Regions from separate parts of the Acinetobacter sp. QJM3NY_42 genome, predicted to be linked through region 1. Evidence: predicted binding sites of a transcription regulator. Region 1 holds the regulator's gene; each other region holds the start of a gene.
What was found. Region 1 encodes PhoB, which activates phosphate uptake and scavenging genes when phosphate is short. Its sites were predicted from a motif close to TGTCATNAANCTGTCATAA; they were not measured.

Region 1 (6,822 bases):
ATCCATTCCAGCTCATCATAATTGGCACCTTCGACTGTTGAAGCTAAAGCAACGCCGGCATTATTAAAAATCAGATTTACCGACCCATGATTTCTGACGGTTTCTTCAGCCCATGCTTTTACTGCTTCACGATCTGCCACATCCACTATCTGGGTCGTGACTCGTACATTACTGTCTTTTAACAGTTCGACAGTCTTTTGTAGGCCTTGCGCATTAACATCACTTAAAGACAAATGGCAGCCCTGTTTAGCCAGCAAAACTGCCAGCTGTTGGCCAATCCCTGAGCCTGCACCTGTAATGGCAGCAACTTTATTTTTAAAATTCTTCATGCATGTTCCTTTATTTTTCTCTCTGCAGTGGCAGATAGATAGCAAATTTCCTTTTCAATATAATTTTGACAATTCATATTGTCAATATTTCTTTAAAGTTAAAAATGCATAAAAAATAAACGGCAGTATCTGCCAGCACTTTCGTTTAAAAAACTTGTTAAAATGGCTGCCATAAAATTCTATAAATAATAGGTAAAGATGAGTCAGTCAGAATATGCTCAGGAGCCACAGGCAGATACAGCTACCAGTTTGAGGGAACGTCAGTTCAAGGGATTATCTCTGTCAGAACGTAAACTGGCACGTCGCACCAAGCTGATTGAAGCGGGAATTGAGGCTTACGGTACTCAAGGTTTTTTTTCAGTTACGGTTAAAGATATTTGCCGTGAAGCCGGACTGACTGAACGTTATTTTTATGAATCTTTCAAGAAAAGTGAACAGCTGTTCCAGACTATTTTTCTCCAGCTGATTGAAGAGCTACAGCAAAGGGTAATGCAGGCTATTATGCAGGCTTCGCCTAATCCTGATAAAATGATTGAAGCCGGCTTACGGGCTTTACTCAACATGTTAAAAGATGATCCACGGGTTGCACGTATCATTTATGTGGATGCCATGCTGGTTCAGGAATTGCATAACCAGGCCACCATTCAGGAAACCATGCTGCGTTTTGATCGAATGATTCAGGCTTTTGTAATGTTAATGATGCCGCATCTAAGCCGTAGCCAGCATGAAGTTTCACTGATCGCGACTGGCCTGAATGGTTATGTCACACAGCTGGCAATTCGCTGGGTTATGGGCGGTTTTAAACAGAGTCTTGAAGATATACTGGCAGCAGCCCAAGTGGTATTTATGGCATTATTAGAAAAATTTGAGAAATAGTCTTTCTTTAAATTGTGAGCTGATCGCTTATCTTTCTTAATTTAATATTCTGACAATTTCTGAATTATTAATACCATACTTTTGCAGAGCTGCTATTTGAATGTAATATTTGTCACAAATAATTGCTAAAATAGACTTTGTCCCCATTTTTGCAATGATACTGTCATAATTTATCTTTGTAATAAGCCTGTCATAAATAAAAACGGTTCACCGTTAATAACGAATAGGGTATTGCGCTGTGAAAGATGATTATATTTTAATTGTAGATGATGAATTACCGATCCGTGAAATGATTCATACCTCTCTGGACATGGCAGGTTTTCAATGTCTGCAAGCTGAAGATGCTAAGCAGGCTCATCAGATGATTGTTGATCAGCGCCCAGCCCTGATTCTTCTGGACTGGATGATGCCAGGCGGTATCAGTGGTGTTGATCTGTGTCGCCGTCTGAAGCGCGATGAAAATCTTTCTGAAATTCCGGTAATTATGCTCACTGCTCGTGGCGAAGAAGACCATAAAGTACAAGGCCTTGATGCCGGTGCAGATGATTACATGACCAAGCCATTCTCAACTCGTGAACTGGTTTCCCGAATTAAAGCTGTACTGCGCCGTGCCAATGCCTTGAGCGGTGAGAAAACAATTGATGCCAATGGCCTGCTATTAGATCCGGTCAGTCAGCGTGTGAGCTTTGGTGATTCTATTCTGGAAATGGGGCCAACCGAATACCGATTACTGGCGTTCTTCATGACTCATCCAGAGCGTGCTTATACCCGTGCCCAGTTACTTGACCAGGTCTGGGGCGGAAATGTATATATTGAAGATCGTACCATTGATGTACATATCCGACGTTTACGCAAGGTGCTTGAGCCTTATGGTGCCGACCGCTTTGTACAGACTGTACGTGGAACCGGTTACCGCTTCTCGACCCGTGCTGATGTCGCTCTAGGTTAAACTGACTTTATGTATGAACCATATCCGGTCCCTGAGCTGGCCCGGGACTACAAAAAATTCCGATACAGCAGTTTATGGACTTTTGCTAAACAGGACTTACGGCTGCTGGTCTTTCTACTGCTCGTTGCCAGTCTGATCGGTTTCGGAATCGGCTATTTCTGGAGCTGTATTTTCATTGGCTTTGTCGTGTTTTTTGCCTTTCAACTACGGTCCTTATATTTAGTAAATGAATGGATTTCCAACCGGCCTTATGATGCTCCACCTAATTTAAACGGTATCTGGGGAGCGCTCCTGTTTAATGTATACCGGGCCCAGCGTCAGGAACGCATCGTGCAGGCAGAAATGGTCGGACTGATTGACCGGGCGCAGTCTTCATTAGTCGCACTGTCTGAAGCAGTAATGCTGATTGATGATCTGAACCAGATAGAATGGTTTAATCCGGCTACTGAAAAACTGCTTGGTATACAGCCCCTGGATCGTGGTCGTAATCTGCTCACGATATTACGCCAGCCTATTTTTATTGAATATTTTCAAAATATTGATCAGGCGCCAGATGGCATCAAAATGAAGTCGCCCGTGCATGAAGACCACTATGTGCAAATCAAGCTAACCCGTTTTGGTGGCGAAAGTCATTTGCTGGTGGCTTATGATGTTACTCGCATGCAAAACCTGGAACAGATGCGTAAAGATTTTGTCGACAATATTTCGCATGAATTACGTACCCCGCTCACTGTATTAAGTGGCTACATTGAGACTTTTACCGATCAGGAAGATTTGAATCCACGCTGGAAACGGGCATTTGACCAGATGCAGGCACAAACCAAGCGCATGAATTCTCTGGTTAATGACTTGTTGCTGTTATCACGTCTTGAAAATAACAAGAAAATTGCTAAGAACCAGATTGTGGAAATGCCCGGTCTAATGAACCAGCTTTTTGATGATGCTCAGGCCTATAATGTCGATTATGGCCATACACTTAATCTGGATATAGACAGCCATTGTGACCTGATCGGTTCAGATATGGAACTGGCCAGCGCCTTTAGCAACCTGATTACCAATGCCATTAAATATACGCCCAAGGGCGGTACGATTACTATCGGCTGGCATGATGATGGTGAACATGGCTATTTTACCGTACAGGATACAGGCATCGGAATTGACCCACGGCACCTACCAAGACTGACTGAACGTTTCTACCGGGTGGATAGTGCCCGCAGCCGGCAAACCGGCGGTACCGGATTAGGCCTTGCGATCGTCAAGCATGTACTCATGCAGCACAATGCCTATCTGGAAATTGAATCAAAGGAAAATGAAGGCTCGACCTTCAAAGCTGTCTTCCCTAAAGAACGCCTATATCATTTAAACTAGATCTATAAAAAATGCGCCTCAAGGCGCATTTTTTATTATTGGTCTTCTAAAGAGCCTGACCCAGTTTCTGTCCCATAGTCACCACAGAATTGGCCTTAAATTCCGCATCCCAAGCCATTTTATCCTGTTCAAATAAAATTACAGCAGTTGAGCCCAAGTAAAAACGTCCCAGTTCGGCACCCTTTTCCAGTACCACGTTATGCTGGTTCAGCTCAAGACGACCGGACGGTTTTACTTTTCCAGTAACCACTGTTTCAATTCCAGCCACAATCATGGCACCTACCATGACTACCGCCATGCGTCCCAGTTCGGTATCGAACAGACAGACCATACGCTCATTACGTGCAAACAGGCCAGGAATATTCTCGGCAGTAATCTGGTTAACTGAAAACAGCTCACCTGGAATATACAGGGTTTCAGTTAATGTACCCGTTATTGGCATATGGACACGATGATAATCCCGCGGAGAAAGATAAACCGTAGCAAACTGGCCATGTTTAAATGGCTCTGCCAGTTGTGGATCACCGATGAGTTTCTCGACAGAAAAACTTTGTCCTTTCGCCTGAAAAATATCACCGTCATGGATCGTACCCAGCTGTGAGATAGCGCCATCGGCTGGTGAAACGATACTCTTAGGATCAGCATCTACCATACGCACACCTTCGCGTAGGGCACGGGTAAAAAACTCGTTAAAAGATTTATATTTTAAAGCATTAACCTGCTCGGCAATTGACATATCTACGCCATAGCGGGTTTTAAAAGTCTGAATGACTGCCGCACGTACCAGCGGGTTCTCACTGGCAGCAATTTTACCAACTACCCGGCTTAGCTGATGCTGGGGAACTAGGCGCTGGGCCCGAATAAAGATATTTTTTTTCAGACGTGATGTGAGGCTCAAAACGGCAACTCTCCGGTAATAATAGGGCTGTCGAGGCGATTGCCCCATTCACTCCATGCACCATCATAAGCCTGTATTTCCCAGTCGAGAAGTCGGCCCAGTATATAAGCCAGCCCAGAGCGATGATGCGATTGACAATACACCACGACAGGCTGGTCCAGCTGAAAACCTGCATTCTGCAGATTTTGTCGGGTGCGTTCTAGCGGATGCAATTTTAGATGATTTTGTCGGTCAAGGGCAGTACTCCATTCAAAATGGCGAGCACCTGGAATATGTCCACCACGACGGGCTGCAAGACGCAGGCCAGTATACTCATCAAAGGTTCGGCAATCCCATAGCTGGGCGCTATCTTCTTTAATCATTTGACGAAGTAGATCATATTTTACCCGATATTTCTCACTTTGGCCAAGGTCAACCTGTACCAGTGTATCAGCGGCTTTAATAACCGCCTGTTCAGATGAAGTAGGTAAACCGGCAGCCAGCCAGCCATGAATACCACCATTTAGCAGACTGGTCTGTTCAAAACCCAAGCAATGCAGGTTCCAGAGCAAGCGTCCTGCCCATGCCCCGCCTTCATCATCATAAGCAACTACATGATGTTCTGGAGAAATTTGTAAATATTCAATTAGTGCCTGCAGGCCCAGCTCATCTGGGAGCAGGCCAGAGGCTTGCTCTTCATGACGCACCAATAATTTAGGTTTTAAATGTAAGGCGTGCGGAATATGCAGTTGCTGATAAACCGATTCTCGGCTTAAGTCGACAATACGCAGTTTCGGATGACCCAGCTGTGGTAAAAGCTCCTCGGCTTCGATCAGTAAACCAAAGTTAAAATCAGGTGTCATTATTACACTTATTTCAGGTTATTTTTTATCTGAAGCCAATTTTAGCATAGTCTAATTTAAAGCCATTGCGGTTTTTTTATAGCGCCTTTATAAAATAACTGCTATGTAAACCAGCTTAAACTTCAGGTTCCTGAATATCAAAAACCTGTCGTAAATAGGCCAGAAAGGTATCGTTATCGGTCATGGTTTTACCCGGACTGTCTGAAATTTTGGCAACCGATTGTCCATTGCATTCCACCAGTTTTAAAACAATATTTAAGGGTGTCTGACCCATATCATTAGTCAAATTAGTTCCAATACCGAAACTGACCTGAAAGCGGTCTTTAAAGTACTGATGAAGTTTCCATGCTTTTTCCAGATTGAGTCCATCACTGAAGGTCAGCATTTTAGTCCGGCTGTCAATTTTTAGCTTGCGGTAATGCTTATAGGCCTTGTCACCCCATTCATAAGGGTCACCACTATCATGCCGCAGACCATCAAACAATTTAGCAAAATACAGGTCAAAATCACGCAGGAAGGCATCCATACCCACAACATCAGTTAAGGCAATGCCCAGATCACCACGATATTCCTGTACCCAGGTTTCCAGTGCAGCTTTCTGAAAATTGCGCAGCCGTACATCCAGTGCCTGAAAGGCCTGCAAGAATTCATGTGCCATTGTGCCGATAGGAGTAATACCCAGCTCTTTTGCCAATAAGACATTACTGGTACCACGAAAAACACTTGGACTGGCCTTATGGAACTCTTCAATTACATGCTTTTGCCATTCAAAACTGTAGCGACGGCGTGTACCAAAGTCTGACACCAGAAAAGGAGGATCATTTGGCTGCTGTCCACGCTCATAACTCTTGATCAGTTCCAGCTTGGCTTGCAAACGTCGTTCACCTTCATCCAATACTTCTTTACTGCGAATACGGCGAAAATATAGTTCGTTAACCAGTGCCAGTACAAAGATTTCAAACATCATGGCCTGAACCATTGGGCCTTCAATCCAGATATCCAGTCGGCCTTCTGCATCTATACTGGCTTTAATAAAACGACGCTTGAGCTGAAACAGTTCCAGATAGTCGACAAAATCACTCTTGATAAAACGCAGATTGCGCAGATACTGCAACTCATCTTCTTTAAATGTGAGCTGGCATAAATAATCTAGTTGCTGATTGAGCTCATCCAGGATATCTGACAAAGGATATACAGTATCTTCCAGATTCCGGCAACGAAAATGATAGACACTGTCAGTTTGCGGAAACTTATGTAATACCACCTGTAGCATGGTGAATTTATATAAGTCGGTATCAAGAAGGGAGTGAATAATTGCAGACATATGCAGAAAATTTTTGCTTTAATCTTTTAATTAAAACATATTTTGATGAGCTATAAGCCAAGTTTTTCATGTAGATACGTAAAGCAAGACTATGGTCTTATACTGTTCAGAATCCACTTGTAAAGTGTCCGCTAAATTTTTATCTATATTTTAAAAACTTAGCCAGTATATATTATTCGTTCAATAGCTCTTTAAGAGCCTGTTCCTGTCCAATCACTTTAGCAAATTCTGCTACA
Region 2 (6,822 bases), 1.3 Mb from region 1:
TAAATCTTCTTAAGTATCGCAGTTTTAGTCATAATTCTTCGTTTTTTTCAGATTTTAAGTTCCATTCTTTATTATTTTCAAAGTTATACTCAGTCATTAAAAACGACTAAAAATTATTAAAATTCAATAGGATTTATTATGTCTAATACTATCAATGGTACAGTAAAGTGGTTTAACGAAGCTAAAGGATTCGGTTTTATTCAACAAGAATCTGGATCAGATGTTTTTGCTCACTTTAGTGAAATTGCCAGCTCTGGTTTTAAAACTTTATTCGAAGGTCAGCAGGTATCTTTCAGTGTTGCTCAAGGTCAAAAAGGCCCTAATGCTGTAAATATTGTTGCTCTATAACACATAGCAAGTAATTAAAAAAAGCACCCTAGAGTGCTTTTTTTATTGTTTGAGATTATTTACTTCCATAAATCTTATCATAGCCATCAGGACGGGTTTTGAAGCGCCGGTGAAACCACATATATTGTGTAGGCGCCATACGTATCTGACGTTCTAATATTTTGTTTACTCTAGTGGCATCAGTAATTTCATCCTTACCCGGAAAGTCCTCAAGCTGTGGCTCCAGCAAAATATGATATTGAGGATTTCTAATATCTCCTGTTCTGTAAAAGTACAGAGGGATAGCTAAGGTATTTGATATTTGCATTATACGCCTATGGGCAGTTACTGTGGCGGCTTGAACTCCAAAGAAAGGGGCCATTACGCCCTGCTTGAGGCCAAAGTCCTGATCAGGACTATACCAGACTGCCCGGCCCTGTTTTAACTCCTTGATTAAACCTCGCATATCATTTTTTGAAATCTGGTTGTTGTATACCTTTGCTCTGCCCCGATAAATCAGCATCTCTAATAAAGGATTATTTTGAGGTCGATATACAACATCCAGTTCAAAGAACAAGCTGCACATATATCCCCCTGCATCTAATAAAGTAGTGTGAGAGCTTAAAAGCAGAATACCCTGACCCTTTGCATTTTCTATATATTCAAGTCCCTGAATGTATACACGAGATTTAAACCATTTGGGGGCGTACCAAGCATTTAATGCCTCAAACAGGCCAATCAAGGCATTAAAAAATACTTCTTTTGCAGCCAGCTCGACTTCATCTGGACTCTTTTCAGGAAAACAGATCTCCAGATTCAGGATAGTCGTTTGCCGACGGCTAGATAAAAACCTCCATGCAGGATTAGTAAGCAGTCTAGCTATCCTCCATTGAATGCACCAGGGCAAGACAGCTAAAAAGGAAAATATAAAAACTATTAACCAAATTGCCCAATACTTGGGAAGAAGGAAGGACCACTGAAAATCAGCCGGATTATGTGACGTTTTTATATTCATGCAAATATATTATTAAAGCTGAACCATATGATACCTGTTCAACAGGTTAACAGTAGACCTATCCCGTGCATGATTAGTAAAGTTTTATAGGTCAAAGCTCCCTAAGGCATAAACATAATAGCCCTCTTCAACCTAACATATAGCTACTTGTTTAAGACCTTACCGAACAATGGTTGTCTTTATTACATTCGTCCTGTATTGATGGGTACTCTTATAATTATTAGTGATAATATCAGTCTTAATGAATAAATTATCTTGGATATTAATTTTAGCAATTTTGGCGGTTTTAATAGCGGTTTTTACCTGTACAAGGCAATGGAAGAAGATCCTGATTATCTATTTAAATTATTCGAATAACTATATAAATAAACTTTTTCAAACCTAGATCAAAAGATTCAGACTATCGAAGTTAAGCTTATGCAATTTGATAGTCATCCCATCGTAAAAATGTATTTTGTATTACACTACTGGCTCGAATGGTGAGAATTACATCGAGGGTGTATTCATCACTAAAATACACAAGCAAATTAGAAAAGTTAAATAGAAAAGCACTCTAAAGTGCCTTTTTAAAGATATATCAAGTTCTTTATATTAACCTTGAGCTAAGGTTTTAATGAATAGAATTTTTTGAGATTTTTCAGTGGGGCCTTCAAATTTAAAATTAATTTCTTCCTCATATTTCTTACTCATTTCAGTTTCTACAATATTCATTCCACTAATATCAAATATTCTAAGGGCTTCACCTTCAGCAGTAATTCCATCTTCTTCATTAGCGATTAGAACTTTAAGATCCGGATCAAAGGTCTGTAATCTTGCGATCAATTGTTTAATTAACATGGTTCATTCTCAATTCTTAAAGATATAAACCAGTATTAACACTTTTCTATCTAACTTACTTGGCGATAAAAATTAGTTTTGTAAGCCAAAAATTTTTATCTGTATATCAGATTTTCTGTAATAGAAATATTTTGGTATATATTTTCGTCTATTGATACCCTTCAAATGTTAGGCCTCAACCCGTTTAGTACTAATCTTTCTGGCTATCTTAAGTATGGCCTTGTATTCAATGTCGATGTCTTGTTTAAAGTGGCCGCTGGGGTAAATCCAATAGTCTTCGCCAGCTCAGTCTGCCAATGAAAAGCAGGGCGAGCTGTTTTCAGCGATATATGGCATTACCTTTCCTTTTACTCAACTCAATACTTCTACTCTATTTGATTAAATTTATTTTCTAAGCGTTATATTGATTTGGTTGTATTGCCTGATAAGAAAAGAGAAATATAAACCTTTTTGCTTGTGCGCCTCAACATCATCAGATAATAGTGGTGCAAAGTAGCAAGTAAATAAACACACAAAAAGCGACGAGTAGCAAAACCTAGTAAAATAAAAAAGGATATAAAACAACTTAAGTTAATGTTTTTTTATATTTTTTTAAAATTATTAGGATATGAAGTTTTTATACTATATGGAGTAATTATGGACTAGAATTACACTCGAGTAATTTTTAGTCATTGAATAAACACAAGTAGACCCGATATTGTGAGTATATTGATATACACTGCAGGTCTAGAGGAAACTCTTATGAAAAATTTTACTGTTGCATTATTTGCTGGTCTGATTAGCTTGGCAGGTATAAGTGCACAGGCTGCCACTCCGGAACAGGAGTGTCAAAAGCTCAAAAATGACTATAATGTTATTTATGCTTCTAAAGGCTTCTGTTTTAAAGATAAGGATGCAAAAGAGAAGTTTGGTAATGAAAACTGCTATACTTCAAAACCTAAATTCTCTGAAAAAGAGCAGCAACGTCTTGATGAAATTAAAGAGCGCCAAAAAGAGCTGAACTGTAAATAACTACTGAAAGGAAGAGCTATGGCTTACGATGACCAAAATATCTTTGCAAGAATTATTCGTGGTGAATTACCTGCAATTAAAGTTTATGAAGATGATCAGGTTCTTGCTTTTATGGATATTATGCCGCAAGCCGAAGGTCATACATTGGTCATCCCTAAAACACCGGCAGTTACATTACTTGACCTGCCAGCAGAAGCCGCTGCTTATAGTATTCAGATAGTACAGAAAATTGCAAAAGCAATAGAGAAAGCATTGAATGCCGAGGGAATTGTTTTAATGCAGCTTTCAGGTGCTGCTGCTGGACAAACTGTTCCGCATGTTCATTTTCATCTGATTCCAAGTTCAGTGCACCAGCTAGGTCGCCATGCGGCTGAAATAGGAGATCAGGAGAAAATTAAGGCTATTGCAGAGAGAATCCGTGCTGCTCTTTAAAGCCTTATTTTCAATTAAAACCTAATGGAGCTTCGGCTCCATTTTTGTTTAAATTTCAAAAGTATAAAAAATAATCTAATTCTTCTTTTCTCTTTTTATCCTTCATTAAACTGTCATTTTTCTTTCACTTCTCTGTCACACAGTTTGCAGATACTGCTTAGCAAGTTGGTGAGCTTATGTAACTTTTTGTACACAGGCAAACTATAAAAAAGAGTTAGCAAGGCAAATAGCCATTTTAAAGAATTGTTTTTGGAGAAATCTCAATGAAAAAATTGCTTCTCGCTGCTACAGTAGCAACTTTAAGCTTAAACGCAGCGCAAGCAGCGCCAACTTTGTACGGTAAAGTAAATGTCAGCGTTGACAGTTACGATAATGGCAAAGATGACAAAATTGAAGTTAACTCGAATGCTTCTCGTCTGGGGATTAAAGGCGAAGAAAAACTGACAGATCAGTTGTCTGCAGTGTATCAGGCTGAATGGGAAATTGATGTAGATGGTGGCGATGATGTATTCAAGAAACGTAACATTTTTGCCGGCTTAAAATGGGCAGAAATTGGTACTTTAAGAGCCGGTATTATAGATACACCATTTAAAGATGCAGCAGGCGGTTATCGTGATGTATTTAATGATTATGCACATGCCGATATTAAAGAAATGATGTATGGTGAAGAGCGGGTTGAAAATGTGATCAGTCTTGAGACAGATCCGAAATTACTCGCCGGTGTAGTATTTGCCCTACAGGCTCAGCAAGGCGAGTCAAATACTGAAACCAACAAATATACAGACGGTGCTCGTGACAGCCTAGGAGATGGCCTTTCAACTTCACTATCTTATGCTAATAAAGATTATGGTTTTGAAGGTGTGATTGCTGGAAACTTTAAATCAATTGGCGATTTTGCTGCGGTTGGTCTCAAGGATATTCTTGCTGATGCATTCCGCCTAGGTGCCTCTTTTGACTTGGGTAAAATCGGTGTGCCAGGCCTGTATTTAGGGGCAATGTGGCAGACTGCTGAAATCTCGGATTATAATAATATCAAGCCCCGTGTAGTAACTGATGGTGTTGTTACCTATGCTGGTGATTATAGCAACGTAGAAGAAAAAGCATGGTTAATTTCTGCGACTTATAAACTTGCAAACACGCCTTGGACATTCAAGGCACAGTATCAGTCAGCAGACACTGACTATGCAGTTCTTGCAGGTGCGTCAGGTGACAGCTCAGTTGACCAGTGGGGAATTGGCGCAGATTACAAACTCAATAGCCAGACTAAACTCTTTGCCAGTGCTGTTCAGCGTGAATGGGATAACTCCCCTGCTAAAGGTAATGCAGATGAAAGCGTATACGGTTTAGGTATGGAAATAAAATTCTAATTCTGGCAATTTAAAAAAGGGCTATATGCCCTTTTTTAATTTAACGTTTCAAAAAACCGGAAACCATATTTAAAACATTTTGAATATCATTGTTGGCTTCCTGTTTGTTGGTCTTCTCACCTTGTGGAGTCAGCGCATCAATGATTTGTGGTAATACTGAAGAAATAGCACTGTATACATCCTGTTTAGGTGCATGTGTCTGTTCAGCAACTTTCTCGACTTCCTGATCATCAAATAAACTTTGTATATTTTGCTGCGGCGCATTTTCTTTATTGCTCTGGTTTGGGTCGACCCAGTTCTGTACCTGATTTCCAAGACCGGCATTACGCAATTTGTCTAATGCACCTTGAAGACCACCCTGCTTCTGAATCCAGGCTAGAACCAGTGGCAACACGGCGATCAATAAAGTTTTGGTACTGTTATTTCCACTGTTATGCGGTACTTCATTTTGAGTCTGGCGTGGTTGCTGTTGACGCTGGTTACCATGACCAAATTGCTCAAGTACTGAACCTAAAACGCCACCTAAACCGGATTGACGGCCCTGATTCTGGGTATTCTGATGGTTAGCCTGCGTATTCTGGCCACCGAGCTGACCTAGAACTGCTCCAAGAATTCCGCCGAGACCACTTGGCTGCTGCGTGTTCTGCTGCTGATTATTTTGTGGTTGCTGGTTTCCTAATGCCTGCTTCGCCAGCATTTCCACTATATTGGTCAAGTTGGTCATCACTTACTCCTTGAAAGTGTTATCTTCCTTAAAGCATAAGTGTACCCGACCGGGTGAAACAAAGTCTGATTTGTATATTTTTGCAAGATTTTATAAGTATATTGGCCCTTACCAGCGATATTTGTCCCAATTTTCCGGATTGGCCCAATATTTAGAGTTAAACCAGTCCGGTACGTGCTTATAGGTTAGAATATTGAATTGCCATAATGCGAAATCACTGCTGTTTTCTGTTCTCTCAACCAGTTGGGTAAAACCTAAAGAGCGAAGTAACTGCTCATCCTGAAGACGGCCAACCACAATAATACGCTTCGCCATAAGATCACGTAATTTCACCAGAAGTCTAGAAATATCAGGCAGTTTTAATTCTATGAATTCTGGACCGGTTAAAATGACCATTGCCAGATCATAACGTTCAGTAAAGGGCAGATTTAAAAACTCAGTTGCGTTAAAATAATGCCATTGTATAGCCAGATGTGAAGTATCTTGAACTGTTTCAAGCTGCTGACCAATCGCCAGTGCAGTATGGATGGGCTGTTCGGCAAATAGATCGTCTAGCATAGAAGTGATGACGTTGAGCTTGGCCATAACTGCATCCTGAATTACGTGAGTGAGAATTATATGGAATTACAAGGCATTTGCCATAAAATGCATGCCGGTCTTAGCAAGCCAAGTGTAACTGATCAACAAACGTTAAAGGCAAATGTTGAGTACAAATTTACTCTGGACCGTTCAGAAATTGATCTTCCTTTTACGTTAGGGCAAGAAATTGAAATTGAATGGACTGGTAATATCTATTGCGTATCTTGCGGTGCAAAAACTAAGAAATCATTTTCACAAGGGCATTGTTTTAAATGTTTTAAAACCAAAGCATCCTGTGACATGTGTGTTTTAAAACCGGAAACCTGTCATTACCATTTAGGGACTTGCCGGGAAGACTCATTTGCCCAAGAAGTCTGTTTTCAGCCTCACATTGTATATCTGGCTAATTCAAGTGGTCTTAAAGTCGGCATTACCCGTACTGGCCATATGCCTACCCGGTGGCTGGATCAGGGAGCGACTCAGGCCTTGCCAATTTTTAAAGTCGGTTCACGGCGTTTGTCTGGGCATAT
Region 3 (6,822 bases), 620 kb from region 1:
CGAACTTCCTGCCGGTCTTTATACTGAAATTAAAGCATTACAAGCCTGTGCTATTCCTGTGCAGATTATTGCACTTGCGCTGGATGGCCAGACAGTACATAACGCAGAGATGACTTTAAAGATCACTGCAGAACTTGCAGCAGAACATTTTTTTGCACAAAGTGGTTCAATTTACCTGATACGCCCTGATCATCATATTCATGGCCGCTGGCTGCATTATAGGAACTCTGCCATTACCCAAACTTTTGAGCAGTTTTGTCAGCTAACAAAAGGAGTAGCAGCATGAGTAATATTCGGATTGAAGACCTAGAACAGGTATATGACCATCTGGCAGAAAGTATTGATCATCTGGATGCAGAAAAACGTGAGCTGTTTCTGGTCAAGCTGGCTTTACTCAGTGCAAACCAGATTCAAGACAGCACTATATTTTTAAGACTGATTAACCAGGCAAAAGTATTTGAAGATTAATATCTGACTCTATAAGTATTTTAAAATACGGAAAGAAAAAATGAAAAGTACTTGTGTTTTATATTGAAAATATCTTTAATTTTGAATGATATAACTCTGCTGGTAAAGTTTAAAGCAAGCTAGTACAAGAAAAGAGTTTAAAATAAAAATCCCCTCAATAGAGGGGATTTTTTAAACCGGATATTTACTTAGACAATTGAATCATCCAGATTTGGTGCTAGCCAGCGTTTGGCCTCATCCAGCGTCCAGCCTTTACGTTTTGCATAATCTTCTAACTGATCCAGAGAAATCTTGCCAACATTGAAATACTGAGATTCGGGATGAGCATAATAGAAGCCGCTCACCGATGAAGGGGGCCACATTGCAAAGCTGGAAGTGAGCTGTGTACCAATCTTGTCAGTAGAACCCAGCCAGTCGAATAGAACCGCTTTTTCAGAATGCTCAGGACAGGCCGGGTAACCCGGTGCCGGACGAATACCGATATATTTCTCTTTAATCAGTTCCTCATTGCTTAGCTGTTCACTGGCCTGATAGCCCCAGAACTCTTTACGGATACGTTCATGCAGATGCTCGGCAAAAGCTTCGGCAAAACGGTCACCCAAAGACTGAACCAGAATAGCACTATAGTCATCACCTTTTGCTTTGTATTCATTGGCAAGTTCTTCAGCACCAAAAATTGAAACTGTAAACCCTCCCAGATAGTCCTGCGCCTGGTTCTCTTCGGTGACAATAAAATCTGCCAGAGATAAATTTGGCTTACCGGTAACTTTGTCTGACTGCTGGCGTAAATGCTCAAAATGATGTGTCGCAGCACCTTGTTCATCGTATACCGTGACAGTATCGGCAGCCGTACGTTTAGCAGGGTATAAACCAAATACGGCCCGGGCATCAAAACGTTTATTCTCAATAATATCTTTAAGCATAATCTGTGCCTGCTGATACAAATCAGTTGCTGCTTCACCGACTACTTCATCTTCCAGAATTTTCGGGAATTTGCCTGCCAGGCTCCATGAAATAAAGAATGGAGTCCAGTCAAAATACTCAACCAGTGTTTCTAGCGGATACTGGGTAATGGTTTGAACACCGATAAAATTTGGCTGTGGTGGTACGTAGTCTGGAGCGATCTTGAAACCGTGCTTAACCGACTCGGCATAAGACAGTTTAGCTGCTTTTGGCTGCTTGTTCGCCAGGCGCTCGCGTACCTTAACATATTCATCACGGTGACCCTGTACAAAAGCAGGCTTCATTTCCGGCGAGAGCAGGGAGGTGGCGACCCCTACCGCACGTGATGCATCGGCAACATAAATGACGGCATCATTTGAATATTGCGGATCAATTTTTACAGCAGTATGGGCTTTTGATGTAGTTGCCCCGCCAATCATTAAAGGAATTTTAAAGCCTTTACGCTGCATCTCTTTAGCTACAAAGACCATTTCATCCAGACTTGGCGTAATCAGGCCGGACAGCCCGATAATATCAACTTTTTCATCAATTGCAGTTTGCAGAATTTTCTCTGCCGGCACCATTACGCCTAAATCTACAATGTCATAACCGTTACAGCCAAGTACTACACCGACAATATTCTTGCCAATATCATGTACGTCACCTTTGACTGTTGCCATCAGGATTTTCCCTTTGGCTTCACCAGCAGTTTTTTCAGCTTCAATATACGGGTTAAGCCAGGCTACAGCCTGTTTCATAACCCGAGCCGATTTTACAACCTGTGGCAAGAACATCTTGCCTGAACCAAACAGGTCGCCTACGACATTCATTCCGGCCATAAGCGGGCCTTCAATAACATCCAGCGGACGGGCAGACTTTAGCCGTGCTTCTTCGGTATCTTCATTAATAAAGGCAGTAATACCTTTCACTAACGCATACTCAAGACGTTTTTCTACCGGTTCGTTGCGCCATTCCAGATTTTCAGCTTCACGTTGGGTTCCGCCCTGACCACGATATTTCTCAGCAATACTCAGTAACTTTTCAGTGGCTTCCTGTCCGCTTTCTCCCTGATTGCGGTTCATTACTACGTCTTCAACCGCGTCTTTCAGCTCAGCCGGAATGTCATCATAAATTGCCAGCTGCCCGGCATTTACAATTCCCATGGTCAAGCCCTGCTTGATGGCGTAATAAAGAAAAACCGCATGGATTGCTTCACGTACCGGCTCATTACCGCGGAACGAGAAAGAAACGTTAGAAATACCGCCCGAGATCATGGCATTTGGCAGGTTCTGCTTGATCCACCCAGTAGCCTCAATAAAGTCCACACCATAGTTGTTGTGTTCTTCAATACCTGTCGCTACCGCAAAGACATTCGGGTCAAAAATAATATCTTCAGAAGGAAAGCCAACTTCATTGACCAGCACATCATAAGATCGTTTACAGATTTCTTTCTTGCGCTCAACCGTATCGGCCTGACCTTTTTCATCAAAAGCCATAACAATGACAGCCGCACCATACTGACGGCATAAACGTGCTTTCTCTACAAACTCATCATAACCTTCTTTCAGCGAGATTGAGTTTACTACGGCTTTACCTTGTACACATTTCAGTCCTGCCTCGATAATTTCCCATTTTGATGAGTCAATCATGATCGGTACACGGGAAATATCAGGCTCAGAAGCAATCAGGTTCAGGAATGTCACCATCGCATTTTGCGAATCAAGCATCCCTTCGTCCATATTGATATCGATGATCTGGGCACCGCCTTCGACCTGTTGACGGGCAACATCCAATGCTTCTGCATAATTCTCTTCACGGATCAGACGTGCAAATTTCTTTGAACCGGTTACGTTGGTTCGTTCACCTACGTTTACAAATAGTGATTCATCGTAAATATTAAATGGCTCCAGACCACTCAGTCGGCAGGCTGGTTTAATCTGGGGAATCTGGCGGGGAGCGATATCTTTTACAGCATTATAAATGGCTCGTATATGGTCCGGAGTCGTACCACAGCAGCCACCAGTAATATTGATTAAGCCACTTTCTGCAAACTCTTTCAGAAATGCAGCAGTTTCTTCCGGTGTTTCATCATAACCGCCAAAAGCATTGGGCAAACCGGCATTCGGATGGGCAGAAACAAATACATCAGCAACATCAGCCACTGTTTTAACATGTGGGCGCATGGCATCTGCACCCAAGGCACAGTTAAATCCGATTGAAAGCAGATCGCCGTGGCGCACCGAATTCCAGAAGGCTTCAGCAGTTTGTCCGGTCAGCGTACGTCCGGAAGCATCTGTGATCGTGCCGGAAATCATTAAGGGTAATTCATAACCTAATTCTTTAAAGACTTCCTTTACCGCAAAAATAGCTGCCTTACAGTTCAGGGTATCGAACACGGTTTCAATCAGAATAATATCTGCACCGCCTTCAATGAGGGCATGAGTCGCTTCTATATAGTTTTCTTTTAGGGCATCAAAAGTAATATTACGAAACGCCGGGTTATTAACATCCGGTGATATAGAACAAGTACGTGAAGTAGGGCCAAGTACACCGGCCACAAAGCGCGGTTTATCAGGGGTTGAATATTTTTCACAAGCTGCTTTGGCCAGCCGTGCAGCTTCACGATTAATTTCTGGTACCAGATCTTCCATATGGTAGTCTGACATGGAAACGCGGGTACCATTAAAACTGTTGGTCTCGATAATATCTGCACCAGCATCCAGGTAAGCTTCATGTATGTCCTGAATAATTTGTGGCTGAGTCAATACCAGCAGGTCGTTATTACCCTTCAGGTCATGGGCCCAGTCTGCAAAACGTTCACCACGATAATCTGCTTCCTCAAGCCTATGACGCTGGATCATGGTTCCCATCGCACCGTCAATAATCAGGATGCGTTTGGCAAGAAGCTCTTTTAGGGTGGCAAGCGTAGACATGAAGAGACCCCCAATGCGGATAACTGTAAAATGGGCGCTATTGTAACAGATTCAACTTATATAGTTATGCCTTTGCATGTTAAGCATTTCCTATAAGGATTGTGGCTATTCTTGATATAGCCGGCTACTTTTACCTGATTGGTCCTGTATTTTTTTCATGAAATTGCAATATCTTTGCAGCATAGTCATTAACTGAACATGAAACAGACAATTGGTGACTTATAGCTGTAATAATTCAATGAAAGTAATTTATTAGCCCGTAGCTTGTTCTTTTTTATTATTTTGAATATAAGTTATTGAATTTATAAATATAAAAAATAGTAGGAATAGAATGAGGACAAAGATATGGGTTCTAAGGATGACCTAAATAAGCTCAATTAGATGAAAATTGGCTTTATATGACACCCTTTTGTCATATAATTGTCACAATTTAAATAAAGAATAAGGGGATTTTATTATCCTCTTAAACCATCTAGATGAATTCGAATATTCCTCCCGATTCAGATCCAGTACTTCCCGTGGCATCCAGTAATGTACACGTGCCAACACCGAAGTTTTTTATGCCGGTGTTCCTGACGGTAATTGTTGCCACGCTAATTTACATTGGCTTTCAGGTAAATGCTGATCTGGCTCATGTTCCGCCGCTTGGTTTATATTCTATTATTCTGCTAGCCACTGCTTTATTGATTGCATTAGGCTTTGAATTTGTTAATGGTTTTCATGATACAGCTAATGCTGTAGCGACGGTTATCTATACCAATGCCTTGCCAGCACCTGTGGCTGTGATGTGGGCAGGCTTTTGTAATTTTCTTGGGGTAATGGTAGCAAGTGGGGCAGTCGCGTACGGTATTATTGCGCTGCTTCCGGTTGAGCTGATTATGAATGTCAGTAGCGGTGCCGGTTTTGCGATGGTATTTGCTTTACTGATTGCCGCAATCATCTGGAACCTGGGTACCTGGTTTCTTGGTATACCTGCCTCAAGTTCGCATACCCTGATCGGTTCAATCTTGGGGGTGGGTATCATGAACCATCTTCTAAATGCCGCGACTGGTGCCAGTGGTATCGATATGGATCAGGTCATCAAGGTGGGTAAGGCCTTACTTTTTTCACCACTAATTGGTTTTGCATTTGCTGCGGTCTTGTTCCTGCTGGTTAAAAAGATCTTTAAGAAACAAATGGAACTGTTTCAGCCGCCAGAAGGAAACAAGCCGCCTCCGCCACTGATCCGTGCCATCCTGATTTTTACCTGTACCGGTGTTAGCTTTGCTCATGGATCAAATGATGGGCAAAAGGGCATGGGCCTAATCATGCTGATTCTGATTGGTCTGGTACCTTTAGCTTACTCTCTGAATAAAAATCTGGATCAGGCACATTTACAGTCATTTGAACAGCTATCTACTCAAACTGCTTCTGCTATTTATGCTAATTATCAGGATATCCCGGATGAGCAGGCACGGACTGTACTGACCCGTTATATCCAGACCAAGGAAATTAGTCCTGAAGTAGTGCCAGCATTGGCAAGCCTGACTGACCATCTGGGTGAGCGTGTAGCAGCCTATGATAATTTAAGAGACATGCCTGAAGCAGTAGTCAGCGAAATTCGTAATGACATGTACCTGAGTACCACTACATTTAAGCGTCTAGATAAGGCAGAGGCCTTACCTGCGTTACCTGAAGCTCAGAATAAACTGGTAGATGAATATCGCGATAATCTGGATTCATTCCTGCAATATATTCCGACTTGGGTCAAAGTGGCGGTAGCCCTGGCACTGGGCCTTGGAACTATGGTGGGCTGGAAGCGAATTGTCGTGACAGTAGGTGAGCGTATTGGTAAGCATCATATGACTTATGGTCAGGGGATGTCTGCCGAGCTGGTAGCTATGTCTACAATTGCTGCAGCAGATGGCCTGGGTATGCCTGTATCGACTACACATGTTTTAAACAGTGCAGTTGCAGGTACCATGGTGGCCAATAAATCTGGCCTGAACTTTAATACTGTCAAAACTATTCTGTCCGCATGGGTATTTACACTGCCAGCAACCATTTGCTTATCTGGCGGTTTATATTGGCTGTTTCTCAAGTTATTTGTTTAATTAAAATAGACATTAAAAAAAGCTTTGCCTCGGCAAAGCTTTTTTTTGTATCTGCTATTGTTTGTTCAGAAAAAGCTTCAGCTTTTCTTTTTGAATTTTGAAAGAAGTTTTTCTACTGGCAGTTTATCTGAAGCCAGGCCATATAAGGCAGCAAAAGGTAGTGCAGTTCGTGCCAGATAAGCGACACGCCACAGACCGCCATGGTTAGCACCTTCCATCATCAGCTCTAAAGGATGTTCTAGTGCAGTGTCTGGATGTGCAGCTGAATCAGGATTGCGCAGATCGTGGATCCATAGGGCTGCCATGATGGCATTGGTAGTTTCAGGTGCAAATGCTTCTACATCAAATAAGCTGGCGCCAGTAAAGGCAGCCTTTAGTAATGGATT

Region 2: the regulator PhoB is predicted to act here: its motif matches at 3,723-3,741, upstream of AC0VYT_RS07380 (porin).
Region 3: the regulator PhoB is predicted to act here: its motif matches at 4,754-4,772, upstream of AC0VYT_RS10840 (inorganic phosphate transporter).

What each region holds. Positions count from the first base shown of each region.
Region 1 covers NZ_CM149689.1:2,905,486-2,912,307, forward strand. Annotated here, with positions in the region: gene AC0VYT_RS13795 (SDR family NAD(P)-dependent oxidoreductase) at 1-329, opposite strand, end outside; gene AC0VYT_RS13800 (TetR/AcrR family transcriptional regulator) at 528-1,205, shown strand; gene phoB (phosphate regulon transcriptional regulator PhoB) at 1,444-2,154, shown strand; gene phoR (phosphate regulon sensor histidine kinase PhoR) at 2,164-3,522, shown strand; gene asd (archaetidylserine decarboxylase) at 3,569-4,420, opposite strand; gene AC0VYT_RS13820 (sulfurtransferase) at 4,417-5,262, opposite strand; gene pncB (nicotinate phosphoribosyltransferase) at 5,378-6,586, opposite strand; gene AC0VYT_RS13830 (ankyrin repeat domain-containing protein) at 6,759-6,822, opposite strand, start outside.
Region 2 covers NZ_CM149689.1:1,566,618-1,573,439, forward strand. Annotated here, with positions in the region: gene AC0VYT_RS07355 (cold-shock protein) at 139-348, shown strand; gene AC0VYT_RS07360 (LpxL/LpxP family acyltransferase) at 404-1,342, opposite strand; gene AC0VYT_RS07365 (hypothetical protein) at 1,934-2,179, opposite strand; gene AC0VYT_RS07370 (YARHG domain-containing protein) at 2,921-3,190, shown strand; gene AC0VYT_RS07375 (HIT family protein) at 3,209-3,622, shown strand; gene AC0VYT_RS07380 (porin) at 3,886-4,989, shown strand; gene AC0VYT_RS07385 (YidB family protein) at 5,030-5,713, opposite strand; gene AC0VYT_RS07390 (DUF6231 family protein) at 5,822-6,298, opposite strand; gene AC0VYT_RS07395 (DUF2797 domain-containing protein) at 6,332-6,822, shown strand, end outside.
Region 3 covers NZ_CM149689.1:2,287,890-2,294,711, reverse strand. Annotated here, with positions in the region: gene AC0VYT_RS10855 (FAD-dependent monooxygenase) at 1-286, shown strand, start outside; gene AC0VYT_RS10850 (hypothetical protein) at 283-468, shown strand; gene metH (methionine synthase) at 657-4,343, opposite strand; gene AC0VYT_RS10840 (inorganic phosphate transporter) at 4,820-6,436, shown strand; gene AC0VYT_RS10835 (hypothetical protein) at 6,514-6,822, opposite strand, start outside.